3 regions of the Sessilibacter sp. MAH3 genome follow, and region 1 is predicted to be linked to each of the others. Evidence: predicted binding sites of a transcription regulator. Region 1 holds the regulator's gene; each other region holds the start of a gene.
What was found. Region 1 encodes PhoB, which activates phosphate uptake and scavenging genes when phosphate is short. Its sites were predicted from a motif close to TGTCATAAANNTGTAACA; they were not measured.
Positions count from the first base shown of each region.

Region 1 (3,289 bases):
TAACGCCAATCAACAAAAAGTCTTCGTCGGCGTCGATTTCAAACTGATGAGCCTTGTCGCCACTGAGGTCTTGGGCGTCGTGGACGATGCTTTGCAGCAAATCGGCGACGTTAATTTTTGTCTCTCGCAGGCTGCTGTCGTCGGTTTCAAGGCGTGTCAAAGTCAGCAGATCTTCAATGATCAAGGTCATGCGTTTCGATTGCTGTTCCATTTGGCTGATGGCTTTTTGCCAAACACCGGGCAGCGAATCGGCATTATCGGCCATGGTTTCTAAGTAACCCCGCACCACTGTCAGCGGTGTACGCAGTTCGTGAGAAACGTTACCGATAAAGTCTTTGCGCATTTGTTCAAGCTTTTGCAGCCGTGAAATATCGCGCACCACCATCAGATAGTCGCCTTGGCCGTAGCGGTTGATTTGAAAACTTAAGAATTGATCGCTATCGGTGGCCGACGGCATGGTTAGCGGTTCTGAGTAATCTTCGGCTTCGAGGTAGCGCACAAAGCGCGGCGAGCGCAGGTAGTTAACGATGGGTTTGCCGTGATCGCCCGGTTGTAGACCAATCAGTCGCCGGGCACTTTGGTTCCACCATTGAATGGACGCTTGGTCGTCTAAAATAATCACCGCGTCCTTGAGTGCGGCGGTAGTTTCTTGCACCCGAAGAATCAGTGATTGTAAGCGGTGCTTTTCTTTGTTGTGCCTTTCGCGATTGTTGGAGACCTGGTAATAAACCTCCTCCCAAAAGCCGGTGGCGTTGGGCACCTGGCCGATACTGCGAGTGGTTAGCCAACGCTCAAGCTTGCGCATGTTGTACAGCGTCCAAGCGCCGTACAACACATTGGCCAGCAATAAGGTATACAGTGGATAACCAATGACGAGACCAAGTACAGCCGCAACTGCGATAGCGACTAAAAATTGCCGAAATTCAGATACAAAGCCACGATGCACGAGTGATCTCGAGTGATAGGTTTACGACATTAAAGCTCAAGTATAAGCGATTTATCTTAAGCTTTTTCGGTGACTTTGATGGAAAAACGGTAACCGGTGCCACGCACGGTTTGAATAAAGCGGTCGTGGTCGTCTTGAGTTAAGGCTTTACGCAGGCGACGAATGTGAACGTCTACGGTGCGCTCTTCCACATAGACGTTGCCGCCCCAAACGTGGTCAAGCAGTTGACCGCGAGTGTACACACGCTCTTGGTGGGTTAAGAAGAACTCCAGCAAGCGGTATTCGGTTGGACCCATATCGATGGGTTTCTCGTTGATGGTAACGCGGTGGCTTACCGGGTCGAGTACTAGGCCTTCGACCGAAATTGGGCCACTGGTAGAGGCAGAGTCGGTGCGACGTAAAACTGCTTTTAAGCGAGCGACCAGCTCTCTGGGGGAGAAGGGCTTGGTGATGTAGTCATCAGCGCCGACTTCTAAACCTTGTACCTTGTTGTCTTCCTCGCCTTTAGCGGTAAGCATGATGATTGGAATTTGCGAAGTAACCTCATCGCGCTTGAGGCGACGAGCTAATTCGATACCGCTGGTGCCAGGTAACATCCAATCGAGCAGAATCAAATCTGGCTTTTCATCCACAATCAGGGTGTGTGCCGTTTGCGCATCCATGGCTTCAAGGCATTTATAATCCGCCATTTCAAGTGCTACACGCAGCATATCTCGAATGGAGGATTCATCGTCTACGATCAAAATTGTTTTATCGGCCATGGTTGCACACCGGAATTGTGAATTTAAGGAGGCGTTTTAAGCTGGGTGCATTTAATAAAGGTTTTGTTTCGCTTTTATGACAATCATAGCAATTGGTTGTGATAAATCTGTAATTTGTGTGAAACACACAGGTATATTGGCGAAAACTGTCTAATGAGTTAGTAATTGCCGCAGAATTCATAAGGTTTAGGGCATAAAAATCGTAATGCTTAGATGCCTAAATTTTTAAATGCTTAAAGCAAATAATCAGCCGCGATCGCCACGAATAAAACCACGCCCACCCACTGATTATTCTTAAACGCCTTGAAACATTGCTCCCGCTCGCGATTGCGAATCAAATATTGCTGATACACAAACAAACCCGCGCAAACGGCCACGCCAATGGAGTAAATCCAGCCCAATTTGGCGTTATCACCGATCAGTATCATGCCGAATAGCGTCAGCACTTGTAGACACCCAGTAATAACCTTGTCCATATCGCCAAACAATACCGCGGTGGATTTCACGCCAATTTTTAAGTCGTCATCGCGATCGACCATGGCGTAGAAGGTATCGTAGGCAATCACCCAGAGCAGATTGGTAAAGTAAATGACCCAAGCGGTTTTTGGCAACGTGTTGGTTTCGGCCGTAAATACCATGGGAATTCCCCAAGAGAATGCTGCACCTAATACGACCTGTGGCATATGCGTGTAGCGCTTGGCAAATGGATAAGCACTGGCGAGCAGTAATGCCGCAAATGACAGCGCAATGGTTTGCCAATTGGTCAGAATCACTAACGCAAAGGCTAAAGCACACAAGGCTGTAAAAAGGAACAGTGCATTGCCTTCCGATAATCTTCCTGCTGCGAGCGGACGTTGGTTGGTACGCTTAACCTTGCCATCAAAGTTGCGGTCGGCGTAATCGTTGATAACGCATCCGGCTGAGCGCATCACAAAGACGCCGAGGGTAAAAATAATCAAGGTGCTGATGCTGGGTTTGCCTTCTGAAGCAATCCAAAGCGCCCAATAAACCGGCCAGAGCAACAATAAACTGCCCACCGGTTTATCCATTCGCATCAATTTTAGGTAGTCGTTCCAGTCGCCGGATTTTGGGGTTACGTATTTCTCAAGATTCATTAATGGCTCGACAAACTTCTTTGGCTATAACTCAAATCGTTAAGATTTGGCTTAAAAACAGGTGGTAAATCAATTTGGCTGCGATCTTACGGCCTTAGCGGCTTGATAAAGCCATAATTTCGACTAAAAAGAAAGCCAGAGGTGTTTAAAGTGCGCGACAAAGCGAGTTATTTAGTTAGGGATTTCTTAACTTGTTTTGAGCGTTGCTGTGGTTTTGAAGAAAGATTTAACAATTACAACAACAGAGAAATCATTCGCCATGCATAAAACTGAATTGGTCAACGCCGTCGCCGAAAGTGCCAACATCACCAAAGAAAAGGCACATGACATCATTTCCACCATTCTCGATGAAATCACCAACGCATTAAGTCGCAACGAGTCGGTTAATATTTTGGGTTTTGGATCGTTTAATCCCAAAACACGAGCCGCTCGCACTGGGCGCAGTCCTGCGACCGGTGAGCCAATCG
Region 1 is NZ_BAAGIE010000014.1:5,107-8,395, forward strand. It holds gene phoR (phosphate regulon sensor histidine kinase PhoR) at 1-946, opposite strand, end outside; gene phoB (phosphate regulon transcriptional regulator PhoB) at 1,003-1,707, opposite strand; gene ubiA (4-hydroxybenzoate octaprenyltransferase) at 1,941-2,822, opposite strand; gene ACYQ2C_RS10195 (HU family DNA-binding protein) at 3,082-3,289, shown strand, end outside.

Region 2 (3,289 bases), on a different contig from region 1:
GACGACGGCTTAATGGATATTGTTATCGGTGCCGACGGTGTGACCAACGTTTATATCAATGATCCACAAGCGCTTGGTAATTTTGTGCAGGTGGCAAGCCTACCAAACAGATTCAGTTCTAATGCTTATGATGTTGAATTAGAAGATTTCGATTCGGATGGTGATGTTGATATTGCGACTATTTCAAATAGTTTTGGCAGTCCAACGCTTTGGTTAAATGATGGTGAAGGTTTACCGCTTTTCACTCAACAATTGATAGATCCAGACCGTGATGCATTTGAATTGAATACTATAGATGCTATTGATTTTGATGTTGATGGTGACTTAGATATTTATGTTGCTGGGGGTACTTTCACTCTCAGTCAAGGTTGTTTTGGTTGTGTTTCTAACCAGTTTTATTCTGCAATAACTTTGCCTAACGATTTTTATACTAATTTTGAAAATGGAATTGGCGTTTGGACACAATTGCAAGATGACACCATTGATTGGCGACCACGAACAGCACAGACGTCTTCTGGAAATACCGGTCCATTTCGTGCTGCCACAGGCAGAACCTATTATTATTTTGAAACCTCAACCGGCTCTGCTAATTCTGCGGGTAATACTGCAATTTTAGAATCGCCCGTATTAACTGCGGCTCCAAATCGATATGTGGTTTTTGATTATCATGCCTATGGTGCTGATATTGGCAGTTTACACGTTGATGTTTTGGCCAACGGTACTTTATTTGAAAGTGTATGGTCGGTTTCTGGTCAACAACAATTAGATGAAACCAATCCTTGGCTTACCGCGCGTGTGAACTTGTCGGAATTCATTGGTGATATTCAGGTGCGCATACGTGCAGAAGCTGCTGGTGGTTTTTTGGGTGACATCGCCATTGATAACCTTTCTGTTTTAAATGTACCACCTAATATTCCTTCTGTAACAACCATCAATGTTCTTTTTGACGATGTCGGTCTAGGTGATTTTATCGGTTTGGGTGATTTAGTTGCTGTAATAGATGGGCAGAGTGAATTCATTTGTACCTTAGCCGATAATCCAGGCGGATGTATAGGCAGTGTTGTTGCTCCTGTAGGTACGCCATTTGATTTAGTGGTAGAAGTTCCAGAGGAAGCAATTCCTTTTATTTCCAGTTTTTGGGATGGCTGTGATTCAACAGAAGGTGGCTTTATTTGTAACGTAACAGCCAACGGTTTGATTTTAAATTTAACGTATTTTCAGTTTTAAACTTTAAACACCTTTGATTAACTCATTTATGATTGAATCAAAATTCAGTAATTCAAAAATGAGATGCTAATAAAAGTATCAAAATTATTTGAGTAATTTTTAAGAGTTTTAAATTTCAAACCTCCAATTTAATTTTATCGTTAATTGGAGGTTTTTTTATTCTTCTTCGATTTAACCAGCGATGGCATTTTGGAGATAAAAAATGTTGTCTTGCAATTGCCGATACTGCTGGCAGTAAATATTGTTGATTGACCCTTCTTTAAATATATCTCCTATAATTTTTCTTTCATATAAGCGTAACAACTAAGTCATTGTGGCGTAACCTCATTTTTGTACTCTCTGGCGCAGAATTACTCGTGCTGTTTAATTCAAAAAAAATAATTAGCAAATAGCAGTTGATCGTGATTTGCAGATACCTTATCCCGATAGGAGAACAGAATGTTTGAGAGGAACAAGCTTTCTAGCTTTATCCGCAAAGCTTTGCTGGTTGGTCTTCCGGCTCTTGTGTTGGCGGCCTGTGATGGCGACGACGGACGTGATGGTGCTAACGGCGCCAATGGCCAAGACGGAGCCAATGCTGCAGTTGCGGTGCAAGGTTTTGTGCAAGATGGCCCGGTAGCGGGCGGTAGCATTTATGTTTTTAATCGCGCCAACATTGAAGCTGCACTAGCCGCTGCCGATGCCGCCGAAATTGCCGGCACCTCTCGTGCCGCTGCGCTTGCCGCTGCAAGCCCAATTGCCACCCTAGAGAATCGCAATCTTGCCGATGGTGAAAATTTCTTGTTAAACCTATCGGCAGAAAATGCAGGCCAAGCCGTATTTTTAGTCTTCGACAACGAAGGCGCTATTGATACGACCTTCAATGATTTGCCGATCAACATGGAATCTATTGCCATTGTTGCCGAGTCTGGTCAGACCCAACAGATCAACGTCAACCCATTTAGCTCTGCCATTACGCAATTGGTCATCGCGCAAACCACCTCTGATGCCACGGTTGCCGATATCGAAGTGGCGTTGAACTCATCGATTCAAAACGTGGTTGATGCTACCGATGGCGATCTGCCAGAAGGTTCTAACCCAATCACCGGTTTGGATTCCGATCTACTTGCTCAAGCCTCTTCTGAACTTGGTGAATTTGTTCGTGTCGGCGCATCAGTGGTAACTGGTGCTAGCGACACGGCGGTGAATTTTTCTCGCGAAGAAATTTTATTGGCGTATGCACTAGACGCAGCCGATGGCGTTATTGATGCCGCAATTCCATCCATTATTTCTGTGGTGCCAACGTTCTCTGGTGGAACTAGCGCATCAGATATTCTTAACGCATTTCCTGCTATTACTTTAGCCGCGGATAACGTCGTTACTCCAGCCGGACAAGCCACTGCCTCGCGCAGTCCACTGCATTCGGCCGCGCAACATTTAGAGTTGGCCGCGGGCTTACAAGCCGAATTTTTAACGCGTAATGTCGCACACAATGCCGATCAGTTCGCGTTGTTCCCGGCAGAAAATCCTACCCATCAAATTTGGTGTATTGAGGGCAATGTTGAGGTTCTAGATACCGCGACTGGCCAACGTAATCCGGCGGTTCAGCGTGTCTCTTTAAGTGACGGTAGCGTTGAAACAATCTTAAGCGGTATGGATCGCTGCGACGGTATTCGCGCCACACCTTGGGGTACTGTGATTGCCACAGAAGAAACCGTTGACGGCTCTGTGTACGAAATTTTAAATCCGCTGTCTACCAGCAACATAACCATTACTAATCGTGGTGGCGCCGGTGAAGCTGCAACTATTATCGACGCTTCGGGTGCAGATGCTTCTGGCGTGGTTGCTAAGCGTACAGCAATGCCAACCATGGCTTGGGAAGGTTTGTTCGTACTTGAAAACGGTGTGGTGGTTGGCGGCGATGAACTGCGTCCGGGCAGTTATGAATTAGAGTTGGATAACGGCGCTACTGCGGTAAGTTTTGGTAGCGATACCGACGGCGGCGCGATTTTCAAATTTATTCCAACCAATCTTTCTGATGGTACTGAAATTACCGATCTTGCTAACTCGCCGCTGGTTTCCG
Region 2 is NZ_BAAGIE010000019.1:38,999-42,287, forward strand. It holds gene ACYQ2C_RS12550 (FG-GAP-like repeat-containing protein) at 1-1,227, shown strand, start outside; gene ACYQ2C_RS12555 (alkaline phosphatase PhoX) at 1,666-3,289, shown strand, end outside.
Region 2: ACYQ2C_RS12555 (alkaline phosphatase PhoX) is a predicted target of PhoB. The motif match lies at 1,512-1,529, and genes of this name have one in related genera.

Region 3 (3,289 bases), on a different contig from region 1:
GAGCTTGATAACGCCATCAATCAAGTCAATACCTCGTTATCGTCCAGTGGCGTGTTTGCCGCTGAGGCGGTTCGTTATTATTTCACCCGTTTAGCTCTGGTTGATGGCAGGATTGAACAGGTGCCGGAGAATTTTATTATCGATGTGCCTTTTTCGGTCTGCCCGATTATCCTCCGTAAAAATAACCGATACCTTGTCAAGTTACAGCTGAATGCAGAACAACAGTACGACAAGTTTTTTGTGGTTAGCTCGTGTCAAAACTTTGAATTGCAAGCAGAGCCAGAAAGTCACGCTGCCACACCTCAAAGTTAGTCTACAAAATCGACTTTTCGGCTTCTTGCTCAGAGAAAAATCTATGGCTATAGAGCTTGGATCGGGAAATCGGATTGGCTCGTTAACGAGAACTGAAAGGTAAATTTGATCGAAATAAAAACAACTTCTTCCTTGAAGCCTCAAATTCCTTATGGGTAGCTTGCTGAAAAGCCAGAGTAGTCTCTGATTAACGCATCCTAGAATTAATCAGAGGTCAGAATTCATCAGAGAACAGAGAAATTAAATCAGCCAAACTTCAACTCTTTGATTTTTTAATTTTCTTTCGCCATCGTTTGAAACCACAGGATTAAAGTGACCAAATCCGGTTACGGGCGCAACTTGAATCCCGTTTTCGTGCAGCCTTGACTTTACCGCAATCGCTCTGAGTTTGGACAACACCGTCGCACGCGTTGGCGTTTGCTTTGCGTCACCAAAACCCACCAGTAAGAGTTCTTTATTTTGATATTCTGGCAGTGACATTAAATCGACCAGTCTCTGAATGTCGTGTTTCGCTTTATTATCCAGCAGTGAGCTGCCTTCGTTAAATCGAATATTAACGGAAAGGCGTTGTGCATTTTCGGTAATTTTCAGGTAATCGTCCGGTCCTTGATGTTTATCTACGTGAATCGCAATGGGGGTTTGCGAAACGAAACCTATATCCCCCACAATCAGTTGTCCGCGAGTGCTTTGCACAAAATTTAAAAACTCTTTGACGATAGATTTTTGCTGAGTTTGTGGAGTGTATAAGAACAAGCGCCGTGACAAGGGATAATCTTCTGTTGCAACGGTGATTTGTAGTGGTGGTATCGAATTAGTTTCATGATCCGATACGCCCAAGGCCTTAGCCTTATTCACGGAGGCTAATCCCACAAAGCCAATGGCGTATTCGTTGCGAGCTACCATGGCAGACAGTTGATCGTTCGACTCATACCGTAATGCATTGTTTGACAAGGTATAATCGTCCATTAACACCAGTGATTTAAAGGTGTCCCAGGTACCGGATTGATTGTCACGAGCGTGTATTGAAATAGGTTGATCTTTACCGCCAACTTGTGACCAATTGTTAATTTTTCCGCTGAAAATTTCGGCGATTTGCGTAATGGTTAATTCATTTATTGGGTTTTTGGGATGAACGATGATCGCCAAACCGTCAATGGCAATAACATGCTCGGACTCGAAGCTTTCCAGATCACCTAACACGCGTAAAGCTTGTAGTTCAGACTCTTTAATGCTGCGCGAAGCCATTGCGATATCGGTTTTTAAATTCTGTAGAGCTTTAAAACCCGTGCTAGAACCATGGGCAGCAATTTCAACCGATGAATATTGACCGGTCGAAGGATTCAGGGCTAAAACAGTATATTCGTTATCGATCTTACTGGGTTCGATTCGAACTTGGATGAATTCTTTTTCTTCCAAAAAAGCCTTAACCAATTCTGGAGCCAATTGAGCGCCAATGGTATTGGAGCCAGTCATTTTAAAGAGTAGATTGGGTTTTGAGCTTTGTGTTTGCGCCAGTGCTTGATAAGGTACAAGCGATGCGCATAGGCTTAATGTTGCGAGCAGAACTGCAAGAATTTTTTTGAGCATGATATTTAGAGATGAAATAAAAAATAGGTAGGCATAGGTAAATTTTTCAAGATTATTGTTGCAAAATGGTTACAAAAACATAGTTTTTTTACTAAATGTATAAAATTGGAGCATTGGTTGAACGTTCGAGGTTTTAGCGATTATAAGGTTTTAGCAAATAAGGCTTTTCTTTCTGAGTCTGAAGCGCTTGCTGCACGATTAAAAGTTTCTTTAATAGAAGAAAAAGACCTAGGCGCGTTTTCAGAAGAGACCGACTTTTTATTAAGATATACCGAGCAAGGCTTGGTATTAGAGAATTTAGCCGCTAAAAAAGTAAATCCTGTCATTGTGAATTTTGAAGTGGGGGCTGCCAATCACCGTAGACTTTTTGGTGGTGGAAAAGGGCAGTTAATTGCTAAAGCGGTTGGTTTTAATAAAACAAAATCCGATATACACATTTGTGATTGCACGGCAGGTCTTGGTGGTGACGCATTCGTGTTGGCAAGTCTAGGAGCCTCTTTAACGTTAATAGAGCGCCATCCTGTAGTCTTTGAATTATTAAACGATGGTCTTGAGCGAGCGCGTTGCAGTGATTCTTTTGAGGTTGCTGAAATTGCCCGGAGAATTTCATTACAGACTGGAAATGCCATCGAAATACTCACAGCTAAGATCAGTTGCAATGAAAAATACGATGTCGTTTATTTGGACCCAATGTTTCCTGAGCGAAAAAAAAGTGCCTCGGTAAAAAAAGAAATGCAATTTTTCCATTCGTTAGTGGGAAACGATGAAGATAGCGATCAACTGCTAGAGCTTGCTTTACAAGCCGCGTTATATCGCGTGGTGGTGAAAAGACCTAAAATTGCCCCGTTTTTGGCGAGCGTAAAACCCAATACTCAACAGCTGGGGCGGTCTAGTCGATACGATATTTACAGTTTAAAAAAATTGCCGGATTAACCTTAAAAAGCTCCGATTAAATCATGGAGGAGTTAGTCAGAGCCTCCGGTAATAAAACGCAAAATTCTAGAAATCGTCATTCTGATATGAGCCAAAATTGCGATTAAAAAACCGATTGAAACGGTAAGAAGTGAAATTGCCAAGAGAGCTTCTTGGGTTAATGACGAAGGAATTTGTTTGGCAGCGTATACGCCAACCATGCCAACAAAAAAAATACTAGCACCCAAGCGGAATTGCTTAAATATCTCAGACAAAGGCGCATTGTAGTGTATAAATAACGCGGTCTTTATCGTTCTTAGATATTTTCTCAACATTTTTAATAAGAATGTTTGGCTTGTTAAGATTTCACGCTGGTGTCTTGATCCCACTCTTGCAAGTCTTTTATCGGCTGTAATACAGAATTCTTAAGTGAAATTTCAGCTGATTTTTGTTTTAGCAGTTTCTGATAAATACTCTT
Region 3 is NZ_BAAGIE010000022.1:63,414-66,702, reverse strand. It holds gene ACYQ2C_RS13730 (hypothetical protein) at 1-312, shown strand, start outside; gene ACYQ2C_RS13725 (substrate-binding domain-containing protein) at 553-1,899, opposite strand; gene ACYQ2C_RS13720 (class I SAM-dependent methyltransferase) at 2,017-2,832, shown strand.
Region 3: ACYQ2C_RS13725 (substrate-binding domain-containing protein) is a predicted target of PhoB. The motif match lies at 1,956-1,973, and genes of this name have one in related genera.